4 regions of the Stutzerimonas sp. 21-1 genome follow, and region 1 is predicted to be linked to each of the others. Evidence: predicted binding sites of a transcription regulator. Region 1 holds the regulator's gene; each other region holds the start of a gene.
The links. The regulator FliA, encoded in region 1, starts transcription of late flagellar genes. The targets are predictions, from matches to a motif close to CTAAAGTTTNNNNNNNNNNNGCCGNTAA.

Region 2: a site for FliA is predicted at 2,515-2,542, ahead of motA (flagellar motor stator protein MotA). Genes of this name have one in related genera too.
Region 3: a site for FliA is predicted at 1,904-1,931, ahead of AC0ZJQ_RS05040 (flagellar protein MotY). Genes of this name have one in related genera too.
Region 4: a site for FliA is predicted at 2,433-2,460, ahead of AC0ZJQ_RS10540 (flagellin). Genes of this name have one in related genera too.

Annotation. Positions count from the first base shown of each region.
Region 1 covers NZ_CM150500.1:2,692,531-2,696,713, forward strand. Annotated here, with positions in the region: gene AC0ZJQ_RS13030 (chemotaxis protein CheA) at 1-829, opposite strand, end outside; gene AC0ZJQ_RS13035 (protein phosphatase CheZ) at 842-1,636, opposite strand; gene AC0ZJQ_RS13040 (chemotaxis response regulator CheY) at 1,660-2,034, opposite strand; gene fliA (RNA polymerase sigma factor FliA) at 2,108-2,854, opposite strand; gene fleN (flagellar synthesis regulator FleN) at 2,851-3,675, opposite strand; gene flhF (flagellar biosynthesis protein FlhF) at 3,766-4,183, opposite strand, start outside.
Region 2 covers NZ_CM150500.1:3,505,461-3,509,643, reverse strand. Annotated here, with positions in the region: gene asd (archaetidylserine decarboxylase) at 1-91, opposite strand, end outside; gene AC0ZJQ_RS16890 (rhodanese-like domain-containing protein) at 103-918, opposite strand; gene AC0ZJQ_RS16885 (HDOD domain-containing protein) at 964-2,484, opposite strand; gene motA (flagellar motor stator protein MotA) at 2,651-3,502, shown strand; gene motB (flagellar motor protein MotB) at 3,511-4,183, shown strand, end outside.
Region 3 covers NZ_CM150500.1:1,034,949-1,039,131, forward strand. Annotated here, with positions in the region: gene rnt (ribonuclease T) at 88-762, opposite strand; gene pyrC (dihydroorotase) at 759-1,802, opposite strand; gene AC0ZJQ_RS05040 (flagellar protein MotY) at 1,964-2,857, shown strand; gene AC0ZJQ_RS05045 (argininosuccinate synthase) at 2,933-4,153, shown strand.
Region 4 covers NZ_CM150500.1:2,174,262-2,178,444, reverse strand. Annotated here, with positions in the region: gene ligA (NAD-dependent DNA ligase LigA) at 1-2,013, shown strand, start outside; gene AC0ZJQ_RS10540 (flagellin) at 2,558-4,018, shown strand; gene AC0ZJQ_RS10535 (flagellar protein FlaG) at 4,076-4,183, shown strand, end outside.

The DNA of each region.
Region 1 (4,183 bases):
CGGGCTCGAACTTGCCCTTGCCGTGCAGCTGATCGAGCAGCGCTTCGAATTCGTCGTCGGTGATATTGTCGCCGGCCGCCGGGGCGCCGGTCTCGGCTACCGCGGGTGCTGACGCAGGCGTGGCGGCAGGCTCGTTGAACTGCCCTTTGCCGTGCAGTTGGTCGAGCAGCGCCTCGAATTCTTCGTCGGTGATCTCGTCGCCCGCGGCCGCTACCGGCTCTGCTGGCGTCTCCGCTTCGGCAGGTGCGGCACTGAACTGGCCCTTGCCGTGCAGCTGGTCGAGCAGCGACTCGAATTCATCGTCGGTGATTTCATCGCTCGCCGCCGCTGCGGATTCGACCGCAGCCGCCGTGTCGATGGCCTGCAGCATCTGCTCGAACTCGTCGTCCGCCGCTACCGGCGCCGCGACTTCTGCCGCCACGCTGGGAGCATCCGCCGACGCCGGCTCGGCCAGGCGCGCCAGCGCCGCCAGCAGCTCAGGGGTTGCCGGGGTCGGCTCGACGCGCTCGCGAACCTGACTGAACATGGCATTCACGGCGTCCAGCGCCTGCAGCACCACGTCCATCAGCTCGGAATCCACCCGGCGCTCGCCCTTGCGCAGAATGTCGAAGACGTTCTCGGCGATGTGGCAGCATTCCACCAGCTCGTTCAGCTGCAGGAAGCCCGCCCCGCCCTTGACCGTATGGAACCCGCGAAAAATTGCATTGAGCAACGCCATGTCGTCGGGGCTGCTTTCCAGCTCCACCAACTGCTCTGACAACAGTTCGAGAATCTCGCCGGCCTCTACCAGGAAATCCTGGAGGATTTCTTCATCGGCGTCGAAGCTCATATTGCAATTCCCCTAAAAGCCCAGGCTCGAAAGCAGATCGTCCACGTCGTCCTGTCCAGATACGACGTCCTCACGTATATCGGCATGCATCTGCGGACCTTCACCGTTGGAAGGCTCTTTCTCTTGTTTTTTCTTTTCCTGCTCGGCACGCATCGCGTCGCGGTCGTGCTGGATGCCGGCCACGCGATCGACCTGCCCGGCCATTGCCACCAAGTTGACCAGATTGCTTTCCAGCTCGGTGATGAGCCGCGTGACGCGCTTGATCACCTGCCCGGTCAGGTCCTGGAAGTCCTGTGCCAGCATGATTTCGCTGAGGTTCTGCGACAGCTGACTGCCATCGTTCATCGAGCGCTGCAGGTACTGGTCGATGCGCCGGACCAACTCGCGGAACTGCTCGGCGTTCATCTCGCGGCGCATGAAGCGCTGCCAGTCGGCGGTCAGGCTCTGGGCTTCGTAGCTGACGTAGTTCACCAGCGGCGCCGACTCCTCGACCAGATCCATGGTGCGGTTGGCGGCCTTCTCGGTCATCGCCACCACGTAGGAAAGCCGGTCGGTCGCATCGGTGATCGGCGACGGATCCCCGCCTGTGGCGCAGGTGTCCATCTCGAGCTTGACGATCGCGTTGTGCAGTTCGCGGGTGAGCTTGCCAACCTCTTGATAGAGTCCCTGATTACGGGCCTGGTTGAGCTCGTTGAACATTTGCGCCGCCTCATCGAAGCGGCCCTGCTGCAGGCTTTCAATCAGCTGCGGTGCATTGGCCTGCAGAGTCGCTTCGAACTCCGCCAGGCGTTGGTCTGCTTGCGTCATAGTGCCCTCGCGGCGTTACTGCTTCAGCCGTTGACGCGCTCGAAGATCTTTTCGATCTTCTCCTTGAGCACCTGGGCAGTGAAAGGCTTGACGACGTAACCGTTAACGCCGGCCTGAGCCGCTTCGATGATCTGATCGCGCTTGGCTTCGGCCGTCACCATCAGCACCGGCAGGTGCTTGAGGCGCTCGTCCGCACGTACGTGGCGCAGCAGGTCGATGCCGCTCATGCCCGGCATGTTCCAGTCGGTGACGAGGAAATCGAAGCTGCCGCTCTTGAGCATCGGCAACGCAGTGGTGCCGTCGTCGGCCTCGGCGGTATTGGTGAACCCCAGGTCTCGCAGGAGGTTCTTGATGATTCGTCTCATCGTCGAGAAGTCATCGACGATGAGGATTTTCATGTTCTTGTCCAAGTCGACCTCCGTAAATCCCAAAATCTCGGCAACCGAGCACGTCTCGCAGTGAGGGTACCAGTCAGCTCGCCCGCCATTCGCCGAGGCGGGCACGCAGACGGGCGGCGCACTGGCTATGCAGCTGACTGACCCGCGACTCGCTGACCCCGAGCACCTGACCGATTTCCTTCAAATTCAACTCTTCGTCGTAGTACAGCGACAGCACCAGCTTTTCGCGTTCGGGCAGGTTGGTGATGGCATCAGCCAGCGCCTGCTGGAAACGCTCGTCCTCAAGATCGCGAAACGGCTCGGAATGAGTGCTGGCGGCATCGTCGTGCAACTCGCCATGTTCGCCGTCCTGCAACAGGTCGTCGAAGCTGAACAGGCGGCTGCCCAGGGTATCGCCGAGAATGCCGTAGTACTCATCGAGGCTGAGCTTAAGTTCGGCCGCAACCTCGTGATCTTTAGCGTCACGTCCGGTTTTCGCTTCGATGGCGCGAATCGCCTCGCTGACCATGCGCGAGTTGCGATGCACCGAGCGTGGCGCCCAGTCACCCTTGCGCACCTCGTCGAGCATGGTGCCGCGGATGCGGATACCGGCGTAGGTTTCGAAGCTGGCGCCCTTGCCGGCGTCGTACTTCTTCGCTGCCTCCAGCAGGCCGATCATCCCGGCCTGGATCAGGTCGTCGACCTGGACGCTGGCCGGCAGGCGTGCGAGCAGGTGGTAGGCAATGCGCTTGACCAGCGGCGCATACTGGTCGATCAAACGATGCTGGGCATCCTTCGCCTGAGCCTTGCTGTAATACATAGCGAATCCAGCAGCCGTCATTCGTGAGTGTCGTTCGCCGGCCTGATCAGGCGCTCGACGAAGAATTCAAGATGCCCGCGCGGCGTGGCCGGCAGCGGCCAGGTGTCGACCTTCTGCGCGATGGCCTTGAAAGCCAATGCGCATTTCGACCGCGGATAGGCCTCGTAGACTGCACGCTGCTTCTGTACGGCCTTGCGCACGGCTTCGTCGTAGGGAATCGCACCGACGTACTGCAGCGCGACGTCGAGGAAGCGCTCGGTGACCTTGGTCAGCTTGGCGAACAGGTTGCGCCCTTCCTGCGGGGCGTGCGCCATGTTGGCCAGCACGCGAAAGCGGTTGATGCCGTAGTCGCGGTTGAGCAGCTTGATCAGCGCATAGGCATCGGTGATCGAGGTCGGCTCGTCGGTAACCACCAGCAATACCTCATGTGCGGCGCGCACGAAGCTGACCACCGCCTCGCCGATACCGGCGGCGGTGTCGATGATCAGTACGTCGAGATCCTCGATCTCGCTGAACGCCTGAATCAGGCCGGCGTGCTGCAGCGAGGACAGCTGCACCATGCTCTGCGTGCCGGATGCAGCCGGCACGATGCGAATGCCGCCCGGCCCCTGGATGAGCACGTCGCGCAGGTCGCATTCACCGGCGATCACGTCGGCAAGCGTGCGCTTGGTGGTCAGCCCCAGCAGCACGTCGACATTGGCCAGCCCGAGGTCGGCGTCGAGCAACACCACCCGCCGCCCGAGTTCGGCCAGCGCCAGTGCCAGATTGACCGACACGTTGGTCTTGCCGACGCCACCCTTGCCGCCGGTCACCGCAATCACCTGTACGGGATGCATACCCATGTTCAAACGCCTATATGTTGCTCGGCCTGCAAGGCCGGCGATGCATTCAGCTCGAATGCATCAGGTTTATCCGAGTAACGCACTGCCGCTTCAGCCCGCTCGCCGCGATGATTCGTTGTACAGGCCGGCGAACATATCGGCCATCGTTTCCTCGCTCGGCTCCTCGCCAGATTGCAGGCTCACCGCCCGACTGACCAGCTGATGACTGCGCGGCAGGTGCAGGTCATCGGGAATACGCGGCCCGTCGGCGAGGTAGGCTATCGGCAGGTGCTGGCTGATCGTTAGTCCGAGCACGTCGCCGAGCGAGCCGGCCTCGTCGAGCTTGGTCAGGATGCAACCGGCCAGGCCGCAGCGACGATAGTTGTGCCACGCCGCCTTGAGCACCTGGCTCTGGCTGGTGGCGGCCAGCACCAGGTAGTTCTTCGATTTCACGCCACGATCGGACAGCGCTTCCAGCTGCATGCGCAGTGTCGGATCGCTCGCCGGCAGACCGGCCGTGTCTATCAGG
Region 2 (4,183 bases), 810 kb from region 1:
GAATGCGACATTCGGCCAGGCAGCCGGCCAGGCGCGAAATCAGGTGATGCGGCAGCAGGTACTGGCTGATGACGAACAAGCGATCTTTCATGGATGACCTTTTCATGACTGGATCGGCGTATCGGGCAGGTTGCCCCATTCGCCCCAGGAGCCGGCGTAGCCCTTGATTCTGGGGTAGCCCAGAGCCTTGGCCAGCAGGTAGGTGAAGCCCGAGCGGTGATGCGTCTGGCAGTGGGTGATGATTTCCTTCTCCGCCACGATGCCGAGTGCCTGGAGCTGCTCGGCTATGTCGCTGCGGATACGCAGCGCGCGTGCCGGGTCCATGCCGGCGGTCCATTCGAAGTTCACTGCGCCGGGAATGTGCCCGCCGCGAGCGGCGAGCACCTTCTCGCCGCGGTATTCCTGCGGCGAGCGGGCGTCCCAGACCACCAGATCGTCCGCGCCGAGGCGGCTTTCGAGGTATTCGCGGGTGGCGATGGGCGCGCTGTCGAGTTGCAGTGCGACCGGGCCGCCAGCCGCGACCGGCACGTCGCGCGACAGCGGGCGGCGTTCGGCCAGCCAGGCATGCAGGCCGCCGTCGAGGTAGTGGTAGTGGCGATGGCCGATCACATCGAGCAGCCAGATGAAGCGCCCGGCCCAGCCGCCGCCCTCGTCGTCATAGACCACATAGACCGCATCGGCGCGATGGCCGAGGGCGCCGAACAGCGCTTCGAGTTGTGCCTTGGGTGGCAGCAATCCCGGCGCCGGTGGCTGGCCCAGCTGGGTCTGCTTGGGGTCGACGAAGCGCGCGCCGGGCAGGTGGCCTTCGGCATAGCGGGCGGCGCTGGTGAGGTCGACGAGAATCAGTTCGGGGGCGTGCAGGCGTTCGGCCAGGTCGGCAGGCTCGATTACCAGTGGCAGGTTGGCAAAGACGGACACGGCAGGTCTCGGCGAGTCGGTGAAGGCGCAGTCTAGCGAAAAAGCTCAGCTGCCGCGCTTGCTGAAATTGCCCAGCGCCCGCTCGATGCACTGGGCGGTCTTGTCGAACGCCTGCAGCGTCGGGGCGCTTAGCGCGGCGTTGTCCTGGTCGGCGATCAGCAGCATCAGCACGCGCCCGTTGCTGCCCAGCGAGCGCAGCAGCAGGTGCTCGCCGGCAAACAGCGCCTTGAGCGTGCCGGGTAGCAGCGCGGAGAAGGTCGCGATGTTGTCTGGCTGCAGGTACAGCTGTGCGGGTTTTTCCAGCAACCGGCGCAGCACCTGGCTGTGTTGCGGATCGAGGATCAGGCGCGCGGCGTGCTCCGGCAGGCCGACGTCCTGTTGCGTGACCAGCCGCTGGTTCTTGCGATCCAGCAGCATCAGCAGTACGCGCTGCATGCCGATGCTGACCAGCGCGGTTCGCGCGCAGGCCGTCAGTTGATGCACGTTGGTGAAGGGGCTGGGCGCACTCAGCAGCTCACGGCAGCAGTCGCGCCAGCGCGCCAGCGCTTCGGCATCGGGCACGCTGGCGGTGCCGGCTTTCTTGTGCTGGAAGCGGCTGTCCCACGGCCACAGCAGTCCTTGCGCCGGGTGCCAGAGGTCGTTCGGGCCGATGGCCCGCGCGCTGTCAGCGGCCTGCTGGTGGACCAGCTGCTGCACCTGCGCCATCGGCAGTTGCAGGTACAGGCCGATCAACTGCTGCCAGCGCAGGCTGTGCACGCCACTCCAGCTGTGATGCGCGGCGAGCGCCAGGCCGTTGGCCAGCACGATGGTGTTGCTCGGCAGGGTCAGCCAGCGACGCAGTTCGGGGTCGGCGTCCAGCCGTTGCTGCTGCTGCAAGGGGTGAGCATTGTCGCGGGCGATGTGCAGCGCCTTGACCAGCAGGCGACGATTGCCGCCGAGCAGTCGGTAGCCCTGGATGATCCAGTCGGGCAGATGCCAGTGCTCGGCGATTCTCAGGCACAGCTCCAGCAGCGGCACGCCGAGCAGTTGCTGTTCGACGCGCCGCAGCGGCTCGCCGCTGACCAGCACGCGCTGTTCCCAGGCCTCGAACAGCTGCGGGCGCGCGGCCAGCAGTGCCCAAACCGGCGAGAGAAACAACAGGCTACCCCAGTGGATGTCCTGCCACAGACGTGCCAGGCGGCCGGCGAACAGGCCGCTGGCCTGCTGGCTGGCGTGCCGGCTGATCAGCACCATCTGCCGCAGCGCCGGCGGCATGTCGGCGGTTGCCGTGGCGGGAATGCGGTCGAGGAGGCGTTCGGCGCGCTCCACGCCGATGCGGCTGAGCGCGGTTTCGAGATTCTCCGCAGGCTGGCCCTCGCCGCCATGCCGGTTGGCTTCGCGGATAAAACTCAGCGCCAGTACCGGGCTGGGCTGCACCCGCTCGGCAATCTGGCGCATGGACTGGCTGTTGTCGCGCAGCGCCCGGCGCACGCTGTCGTGCACCGCGGCGAATGCCGGCAGCGGGGTATCGTCGAGAAGCTTGATCCAGGCGGGGATGCTGCGGGGTAGCGAAGTCGTTGTGGTCATGGCGCCGAACTGGCTTTTCGTCGGGATGCTCTTTAGTCTGGCGCAAAAGTTCCGATAACCCGAACAATTCTTTCAGATACCCCTCCTTGACGGAGCGCGGAGCCGCTGGGCAAACGTGCTCCGATTCGTTTCGAGCGGTTGGTAATCAGGCTTCCCAGACGTACCTATGGTCAAGATTCTCGGCATCATCGTGGTAATTGGCAGCGTGCTCGGCGGCTTCATGCTCTCCGGTGGCGCCCTGGCGGCACTCATCCATCCGTTCGAAGTGCTGATCATCGGTGGCGCCGCGCTCGGCGCGTTCCTGCAGGCCAACCCGGGCAGCACGACGAAGATCGTGTTCCAGAAATCGCTGAAGATGTTCAGCAGTCGCTTCACCCAGACCTATTACCTGGAAGTGCTTGGTCTGCTCTATTCGGTGCTCAACAAGAGCCGTCGCGAGGGCATGATGGCCATCGAGGCGGACCTCGAGGATCCGGCCGCCAGCCCGCTGTTCAGCAAGTACCCTGGCGTGCTCAAGGATGAGCGCATGACCGCGTTCATCTGCGATTACCTGCGCATCATGTCCACCGGCAACATGGCCCCGCACGAACTCGAAGGGCTGTTCGACATGGAGCTGGCCAGCCTCAAGGAAGAACTGGAGCATCCTTCGCATGCGGTGAATCGCATTGCCGACGGCCTGCCGGCGATGGGTATCGTCGCCGCGGTGCTCGGCATCGTGCTGACCATGTCGGTGCTGGCCGATGCCAACAACGCGGAGATCGGCGAGAAGGTCGGCGCCGCGCTGGTCGGTACCTTCCTCGGCATCCTCGCCGCCTACGGCTTCTTCGGCCCGCTGTCCGCCTCGCTCGAGCACGACGCGCGCGAGGAGCTGAATCTCTACGAGGCAATCAAGGCCACCCTGGTCGCCTCGGCTTCCGGCATGCCGCCGACGCTGGCCGTCGAGTTCGGCCGCAAGGTGTTGTTCCATGCCCATCGCCCGAGCTTCACCGAGCTTGAGCAAGCGATGCGTGGCAGCTAAGCGCCGCTATGGACAACAATCAACCGATCATCGTTAAGCGGGTCAAGAAGACCGCCGGCGGCCATCACGGCGGCGCCTGGAAGATTGCCTTCGCCGACTTCATGACTGCGATGATGGCGTTCTTCCTGGTGATGTGGCTGATGAGCTCGGCGACGCCGGAGCAGAAGCGCGCCATCTCCGGCTATTTTCAGGACCCTATCGGCTTCACCGAAAGCGCCAGCCCGCACGTGATCGACCTGGGTGGCACGCCGACGCCGTCGCCGGACCGCACCCTCAACCCGGAGATCGACCCGGCGGTGCCGCAGGCGGATGTGCAGATCGACGGCGATCAGGTGGAAACCCTCGCCGAACAGATCGAACGCGAGCGCCTGGAACTGCTGCTGCAAGAGCTGCAGAACAAGGTCGACGAGAACCCCGAGCTGGAGCGCTTCAAGGATCAGATCCTGTTCGAGATCACCAAGGACGGGCTGCGCATCCAGATCATGGATGACGAAAACCGTCCGATGTTCGCGCTCGGCAGTGCGCAGCTGCAGCCGTATTTCGAGGACATCCTGCTGGCGATGGGCGACACCATTCGCGCGGTGCCGAACAAGATCAGCATCAGCGGCCATACCGACGCCAAGCCGTACGCCGGCAATGGCGATTTCGGCAACTGGGAACTGTCCGCCAACCGCGCCAACG
Region 3 (4,183 bases), 1.7 Mb from region 1:
GCAAAAGGCCAGTCGAGAGACTGGCCTTTTGCGTTCTAGCGAGAGCGTTGTAAACGCCTCGCCGCTGCGGCGGATGTCGCTGCGGCGTTATTCGTCGAACTCTTCCCAGCCACCCATTTCCCGCCAGCGGTTGACGATCCCGCAGAACAGCTCGGCGGTCTTCTCGGTGTCGTAGCGTGCAGAGTGTGCCTCGCGGCCGTCGAAATCGATTCCGGCCGCTTGGCAGGCTTTGGCCAGCACGGTCTGGCCGTAGGCAAGGCCGGCGAGCGTGGCGGTGTCGAAGCTGGAGAATGGATGGAACGGGTTGCGCTTGATATCGCAGCGGGCAATCGCCGCGTTGAGGAAGCCTAGGTCGAAGCTGCTGTTGTGACCGACCAGAATCGCCCGCTTGCAGCCACTGGACTTCACCGCCTTGCGCACATTGCGGAAGATCTCGTGCAGCGCGTGGTCTTCACTGACCGCCATGCGCAACGGGTGATCGAGTTTGATGCCGGTGAATTCCAGTGCTGCCGGCTCGATGTTGGCGCCGGCGAACGGTTCGACACGAAAGAACTGCGTTTCCTGCGGATAGAGCAGGCCCTGCTCATCCATGCCGATGGTCACCGCAGCGATTTCCAGCAAGGCGTCGGTGGCGCAGTTGAAACCGCCGCACTCGACGTCGATGACGACGGGCAGGAAGCCGCGGAAGCGGCGCGCCATTGGCGAACGAGGGCGGCCCGGCTGGTTGGTGTCCAGCTCGTCGTCGAAATGCTCGTCGCTCATCGGCTTGCCTCCAGGCGCCAGCGCAGGATTTCCCCGGCGCGCAGCGGAATCAGCTGCTGCTCGCCGAACGGCAGGCTGGCCGGCATTTCCCAGGCGTCGCGCACCAAGGTGATCTGCTCGGTGTTGCGCGGCAGGCCGTAGAAGTCGGCGCCGAAGTGGCTGGCGAAGGCTTCCAGCCGGTCCAGCGCGTTGCGCTGTTCGAAGGCCTCGGCATACAGCTCGATGGCCGCATGCGCGGTATAGCAGCCGGCGCAGCCACAGGCGGATTCTTTGGCATGTTGGGCATGCGGCGCCGAGTCCGTGCCGAGGAAGAACTTCGGATTGCCGCTGGTGGCAGCATCCAGCAGCGCTTCCTGGTGCACGTTGCGCTTGAGAATGGGCAGGCAGAAGAAGTGCGGGCGAATGCCGCCGACCAACATGTGGTTGCGGTTGTACAGCAGATGGTGGGCGGTGATGGTGGCGCCAACATTGGCGCCGGCCGCCTCGACGAACTGCACGGCATCGCGTGTGGTGATGTGCTCGAACACCACCTTCAGTTGCGGGAAGCGCTCGGTCACACGGCTCAGCTGCTCGTCGATGAAATGCTTCTCGCGGTCGAATATGTCGATTTCGCTGCGCGTCACCTCGCCGTGCACGAGCAGGGGCAGGCCGACCTCGGCCATCGTTTCCAATACCGGGAAGATGTTGTCGATCCGCGTCACGCCCGATGCCGAGTTGGTCGTAGCGCCGGCAGGGTAGAGCTTGGCCGCGTGCACGAAGCCGCTGGCCTTGGCGGCGCGCACGGCTTCGTCGCTGGTGCTGTCGGTGAGGTAGAGCACCATCAGCGGCTCGAAGTGACTGCCGTTCGGGCGGGCGGCGAGGATGCGCTGGCGATAGGCGGCAGCTTCATCGGCGTTGCGTACTGGCGGCACCAGGTTGGGCATGATGATCGCGCGGGCGAACTGGCGCGCGGCGTCGGCCACGGTGTGCGATAGCACCGCGCCGTCGCGCAGGTGGATATGCCAGTCGTCGGGGCGCAGCAGGGTGATTCGGTCGGACATGCGGGTTTCCTGGCGGGTGAAACGTGCGCGAATGCTACCGGAAAAGCCTGCCGGCGGCACGTGTCGCTCCCCGCAGCCGGAGCTAGCGTGGGCGGGGATGGCTCAAGTTTTGTGGCGCCGCTCCGATACCCCCTAGGAATGCATTCTCTCCGGAGTTTCCCGTGCGCCTGCGTCCGCTCGTGCTCTGCTGCCTGTTGGCCTCCCCGGCCGATGCCATCACCTTCCAGACCCGTCTGGAGCGGGTGCAATGGCATGTCGAGGGGGATCAGTTCGAGTGCCGCCTGAGCCAGCCGATCGCCGGATTCGGTAGTGGACAGTTCGTCCGGCGTGCTGGCGAGGAGGCGATCTTCCGTCTGCAGTCCCCGCAGCGCTGGCTGGGTGCTGGATCGGCCACGCTTTTCGCGGCTGCGGCGCCCTGGCAGCCGGCGCGAGGGGATATCAACCTGGGCGTGGTATCGGTCGGTGGCGGCGAAATTCCGTTCAACAGCTCGCATCTGCAGGCTGGCCGCCTGCTCAGCGGGCTGCTCGAAGGCCGTAGCCCGGTCGTGCGTCACCGCACCCTGCACGGCGGCGAAACGCTGGAGGTGCGCCTGCTGCCGGCGCGATTCGCCAAGGCCTACGAGGACTATCGCGCCTGCGCGGCCAAGCTGCTGCCGGTCAATTACGATCAGGTGCGCCAGTCGCAGGTCGGTTTTCCGTCTGGAGATGTGGTGCTGGACGATGTCGCACGGGCCAAGCTGGACATCATCCTGCAGTTCCTCAAGGCCGATCCCAGCGTCAATCGCATCGTGCTCGACGGGCATTCGGACAACAGGGGCAACCGCCTGACCAATCGTGACCTGTCGCGCAGAAGGGCGGTGGCGGTGCAGGAATACCTGCAGGCCAACGGCGTACCGGAGGCGCAGATTACCCTGCGCTTTCATGGCGAGCGCTATCCGCTGGTACGCAACGACAGCGCCGCGGCACGGGCGAAGAATCGCCGCGTGACGCTGCGCCTGGAGCGCGAGGCGGTCACCGAGACCGCGGCGACGGCGCCAGCTACGCCGGCCAGCTGAGGCGCGCGCCCCTGTAAATACAGCCCCGTGATCGGTAGAATCCACGGTTTTCCGTACAACCGTGGAGCTGATGGCATGGCGGACATTAAGAAGGTGGTTCTGGCCTATTCCGGTGGCCTGGACACCTCGGTGATTCTCAAGTGGCTGCAAGACACCTACAACTGTGAAGTGGTGACCTTCACCGCCGACCTCGGTCAGGGCGAAGAGGTCGAGCCGGCCCGCGCCAAGGCCCAGGCCATGGGCGTCAAGGAAATCTACATCGACGACCTGCGCGAAGAATTCGTGCGCGACTTCGTGTTCCCGATGTTCCGCGCCAACACCGTCTACGAAGGCGAATACCTGCTGGGCACCTCCATCGCCCGCCCGCTGATCGCCAAGCGCCTGATCGAGATCGCCAACGAGACCGGCGCCGACGCCATCTCCCACGGCGCCACCGGCAAGGGTAACGACCAGGTGCGTTTCGAGCTGGGCGCCTACGCTCTCAAGCCGGGCGTACAGGTAATCGCACCCTGGCGCGAGTGGGATCTGACTTCCCGTGAAACGCTGATGGCCTACGCCGAAAAGGCGAAGATCCCGGTCGACTTCGCCAAAGCTGGCAAGAAATCGCCGTATTCGATGGATGCCAACCTGCTGCACATCTCCTATGAAGGCGGCGTGCTGGAAGACACTTGGACCGAGCACGAAGAAGACATGTGGCGCTGGTCCGTCTCCCCGGAGAAGGCGCCCGACGTCCCCACCTACATCGAGCTGACCTACCGCAAGGGCGACATCGTCGCTATCGACGGCGTCGAGATGACCCCGGCCACCGTGCTGGCCAAGCTCAATGAAATCGGCGGCGCCAACGGCATCGGTCGCCTGGACATCGTGGAAAACCGCTACGTGGGGATGAAATCCCGCGGCTGCTACGAAACCCCCGGCGGCACCATCATGCTCAAGGCCCACCGTGCCATCGAGTCGATCACCCTGGACCGCGAAGTGGCTCACCTGAAGGATGAGTTGATGCCCAAGTACGCCAGCCTGATCTACAACGGCTACTGGTGGAGCCCCGAGCGGCAGATGCTGCAGACCATGATCGACGCCTCCCAGGAGCACGTGAACGGCGTGGTGCGCCTGAAGCTGTACAAGGGCAACGTCATCGTCACCGGCCGCAAGTCCGACGACAGCCTGTTCGACACCCGCATCTCCACCTTCGAGGATGATGCCGGCGCCTACAACCAGGCCGATGCCGGTGGCTTCATCAAGCTGAACGCCCTGCGCATGCGCATCGCCGCTGGCAAAGGTCGTTCGCCGCTCTGATAAGCTACGCGGACCGAGCCTGACCCGACC
Region 4 (4,183 bases), 520 kb from region 1:
GAGGTTGAATATAGCTGCGAACCTAAGCTCGACGGTTTGGCCGTCAGCCTGCTCTATGAGAACGGCCATCTGGTGCGCGGTGCGACCCGTGGCGACGGCAGCACCGGCGAAGACATCAGCGCCAACGTGCGCACCGTGCGCAATATTCCGCTCAAGCTGCATGGCACTGGCTGGCCGTCAGTGCTCGAGGTGCGTGGTGAAATCTACATGCCGAAGGCGGGCTTTGAAGCGCTCAACGCACGGCAGCTGGCAAGCGGCGGCAAACCCTTCGCCAATCCGCGTAACGCTGCGGCCGGCAGCCTGCGGCAGCTGGACCCGAAGATCACCGCCGCGCGTCCGCTGGAGTTATGCGCCTATGGCATCGGTCGCAGTGACGGTGAGCTGCCGGATACCCACATCGGCGTCCTTCACGCGCTCAAGGGGTGGGGATTGCCCATCAGTCGAGAGCTGAAGCTGGCCAAAGGCGTTACCGAATGTCGTGCCTACTACGACGCCATCGGCGAGAAACGCGACTCGCTGGCCTATGAGATCGACGGTGTGGTGTTCAAAGTGAACGCCGTCGCGCAGCAGCGCGAACTCGGTTTTCGCGCCCGCGAGCCGCGCTGGGCTATCGCCCACAAGTTTCCCGCGCGGGAGGAGATTACCGAGCTGCTCGACGTGGAATTCCAGGTCGGTCGTACCGGCGCCATCACGCCGGTCGCCCGGCTCAAGCCTGTGCAAGTCGCAGGCGTCACCGTATCCAACGCGACTTTGCACAACATGGACGAAGTCGCCCGCCTAGGCGTGATGATCGGCGATACGGTGATTGTCCGCCGCGCCGGTGACGTGATCCCGCAGATTCTCGGCGTAATCGCTGAACGCCGGCCGGCAGACGCGCGGGCGGTGCATGTGCCTGAGCAGTGCCCGGTCTGCGGTTCTGCCGTGGAGCGCACCCAGCTGATCAAACGCAGCAAGGGTCGCGAGTCGGTCAGCGAAGGCTCTATCTACCGTTGTGTCGGCCGTCTGGCCTGCCAGGCGCAGCTCAAGCAGGCGATCATCCATTTCGTTTCGCGCCGCGCGATGGATATCGACGGGTTGGGTGACAAGATCGTCGAGCAACTGGTCGATCGCGGCTTGGTCAGTTCGCCAGCGGATCTGTACTGTCTGACCTATGAGCAGATCATCGAGCTGGAAGGGTTCGCCGATATCTCCACGCACAATCTGCTCAACGCCATCGACGCCAGCCGCAGGCCGACCCTCGCGCGTTTCATCTTCGCCCTGGGCATTCCCGATGTCGGCGAGGAAACCGCCAAGCTGCTGGCGCGGGCGCTAGGCTCACTCGATCGCATCGCGCGGGCGTTGCCGGGCGTACTGGTGTACCTGCCGGACGTCGGCCTGGAAGTCGCGTACGAAATCCACAGCTTCTTCGAGGACGAGCACAATCGCTCGGTGATCGCGCAACTGCGCGAACGTGGCGTGGAATTGCAGGAGGAGGGCGAGTTGCATCCGGAGTTCGCCGCCTGTGCCACGCTGTCCGGTCTTCTCGATAAGCTGAACATTCCGTTTATCGCCAGCACTGGCGCTCAGCGCCTGGCCGAGCGTTTCGGCAGTCTGGATGCGATCATCGCCGCCGACTGGCTCGATTTGCGCCAGGTTGAACGCCTTACCGAAAAGGCTGCGCGCTCGCTGCGCGATTATTTCGACAAGCCCGCAAATGCCGAGCGCGCCCGCGCCATCGAAGTCCAGTTGCGGGAATTTGGCATGCACTGGGAAAGCGAGAAGAAAGTCGCAGCAGGTCTGTCCCTGGCCGGGCAAACCTGGGTGCTGACCGGCACGCTGGAAAGCATGAGCCGCGACGATGCCAAGGCTAGGCTTGAAGCGCTGGGTGCCAAGGTCGCCGGTTCGGTTTCGGCCAAGACCACCTGCGTGGTTGCCGGGCCAGGCGCCGGTTCTAAGCTCGCCAAGGCAAACGAACTCGGTCTGACCGTGCTCGACGAGACTCAGTTTCTCGAGCGGCTTGCTCAGCTGGGCTAGGTAAAGGGGTAACGCAGCCCAGCCCGGCAAGCGCTGAGTGAATATGCGTCGTACGCTGCGTGGCCGCGGTTAGCCGCGAACGTTCAACATCAACCTCCGCTTTGCGTCCCGTCCAAACCGGCAGTACTGCCTAGCTGTAGGGTGGATAACGGCGAAGCCTTATCCACCAACTGCTCCCGCGGCAGCTTGCAGGTGTTCTCTACGCGATCTCCGTACCTGGCCGCCTTTCAGTCGCCTGCCAACAGGCTAACCACTGAATCGGCTCATCCTGCCGGTACAGCATCAATGTCTCCATTCCCCCGCATTAAAGAATTCTGCTCCCCACCCGAAAAGCTTCGCAGGTGGGCTCGCATGTAGTTCCGAGTTCGCCGGTGTCGTACAGGTTGTCTCCGGGGCTTGCAAATTTTTTCAAACGCCTCCTAAAGCTCACCGAAACGACGCCGATAAGCTAATCGAATGCGAACTCAATGGGTGCCTGGGCACAAGCCGGCCCGGAGTCGCAAGCTCAGGCAACCAAAGTAACTAGCGCCCTTGGAGGCTCATCATGGCTCTTACTGTCAATACCAACATCGCTTCGCTGAATACTCAGCGCAATCTACAGTCTTCGTCCAACGCGTTGGCCACCTCCATGCAGCGCCTGTCCACTGGTAGCCGCATCAACAGCGCCAAGGATGATGCCGCCGGTCTGCAGATTTCGAACCGTCTGACCAGCCAGATCAACGGTCTGGGTGTTGCAGTGCGCAACGCCAACGATGGTATTTCCCTCGCGCAGACAGCTGAGGGGGCTCTGCAGCAGTCGACCAACATTCTTCAGCGGATGCGAGATCTTTCTCTGCAGTCGGCTAACGGCTCGAACAGCGATTCCGAGCGCAGCGCGCTGCAGCAAGAGGTAACTCAGCTACAAGAAGAGTTGGATCGTATCGCTACAACTACCACCTTCGGTGGGCGTAAGTTGCTGGATGATACGTTCGGGACCTCTAAGTTCCAGGTTGGCTCTCAGGCTAATGAAACAATTTCTGTTACTTTGAATGGCGCGAGCTCAGCGCAACTAGGTAACAACAAATACGATACAGTGGGGTCCGTTACCGGTAAGTTTGTTACTACCGCAACTAACGGGGCTACTGCAGTAGCAGCTGCTGCTAACTTTAAGATCTCGAATGATAAAGGCGCTACCGGGGCTATCACTTATGGAGCCGGAGCTAGTTCGAAAACTATCGCTGACGCCATCAATACTGAAACTAGCAGTGCTGGTTTGGGGGTGACCGCTTCTGTTGAGAACGAGTTGACGCTCAGTGGCTTTGCAGCAACCGCTCAGGGTGAGACCGTTGATCTAAATATCAACGGAACAACCGTAACGGTCTCTAACTTTAACGGCAACGATCTGACCGCGTTGAAGAATGCTATTAACGCGGCTGGCGTTAGCGGTGTTACTGCTGAACTCGACGGAAGCGATAAAGGTAAGCTGGTTCTGAAGGGCAGTGACGATATTAGCCTATCTATCACCGATACCAATGCTGGTAACGCATCGTTTACCGTCACGAATCAACTTAATACCTCTGCCACCGTAACTGAAGGTGCTGCGAACCCAACTATCGCTGTGGGCCAAATTAAACTTGAAGGCGTAAACGAATTTGCAGTAGCGGGTGCCTCGACCGAGATCTTTGGTGCTGCCTCGGCGTCTTCAACTGTTGATTCTGTTGCATCGATCAATATTTCCACTGCAGATGGCGCTCAGGATGCGATTTCAGTAATCGATGCGGCGTTGAAGTCGATCGATGCTCAGCGTGCGGATCTGGGTGCTGTGCAGAACCGCTTCGACAATACGATAGCCAACCTGCAGAACATCGCTGAGAACGTTTCCGCCGCTCGTGGCCGCATCCAGGACACTGACTTCGCCGCCGAAACCGCGAATCTGAGCAAGAACCAGATTCTGCAACAGGCTGGTACTGCGATCCTGGCGCAGGCCAAGCAGCTGCCGCAGGCCGTTCTCAGCCTGCTGCAGTAAGCGAGGCTCACCGATGGGGTGGTTATTCCACTCCATCGATTCATTGAGAGGTGAATCATGGACGTCGCAAGAGCAGCGAATGCCACGCTTGCGTCATCCTCGTCGAGCAACACGTTGCCCGGTTTCCGTCAGGAAGCCGGGCTTTCGTCGTTGCAGGGCGAAGGT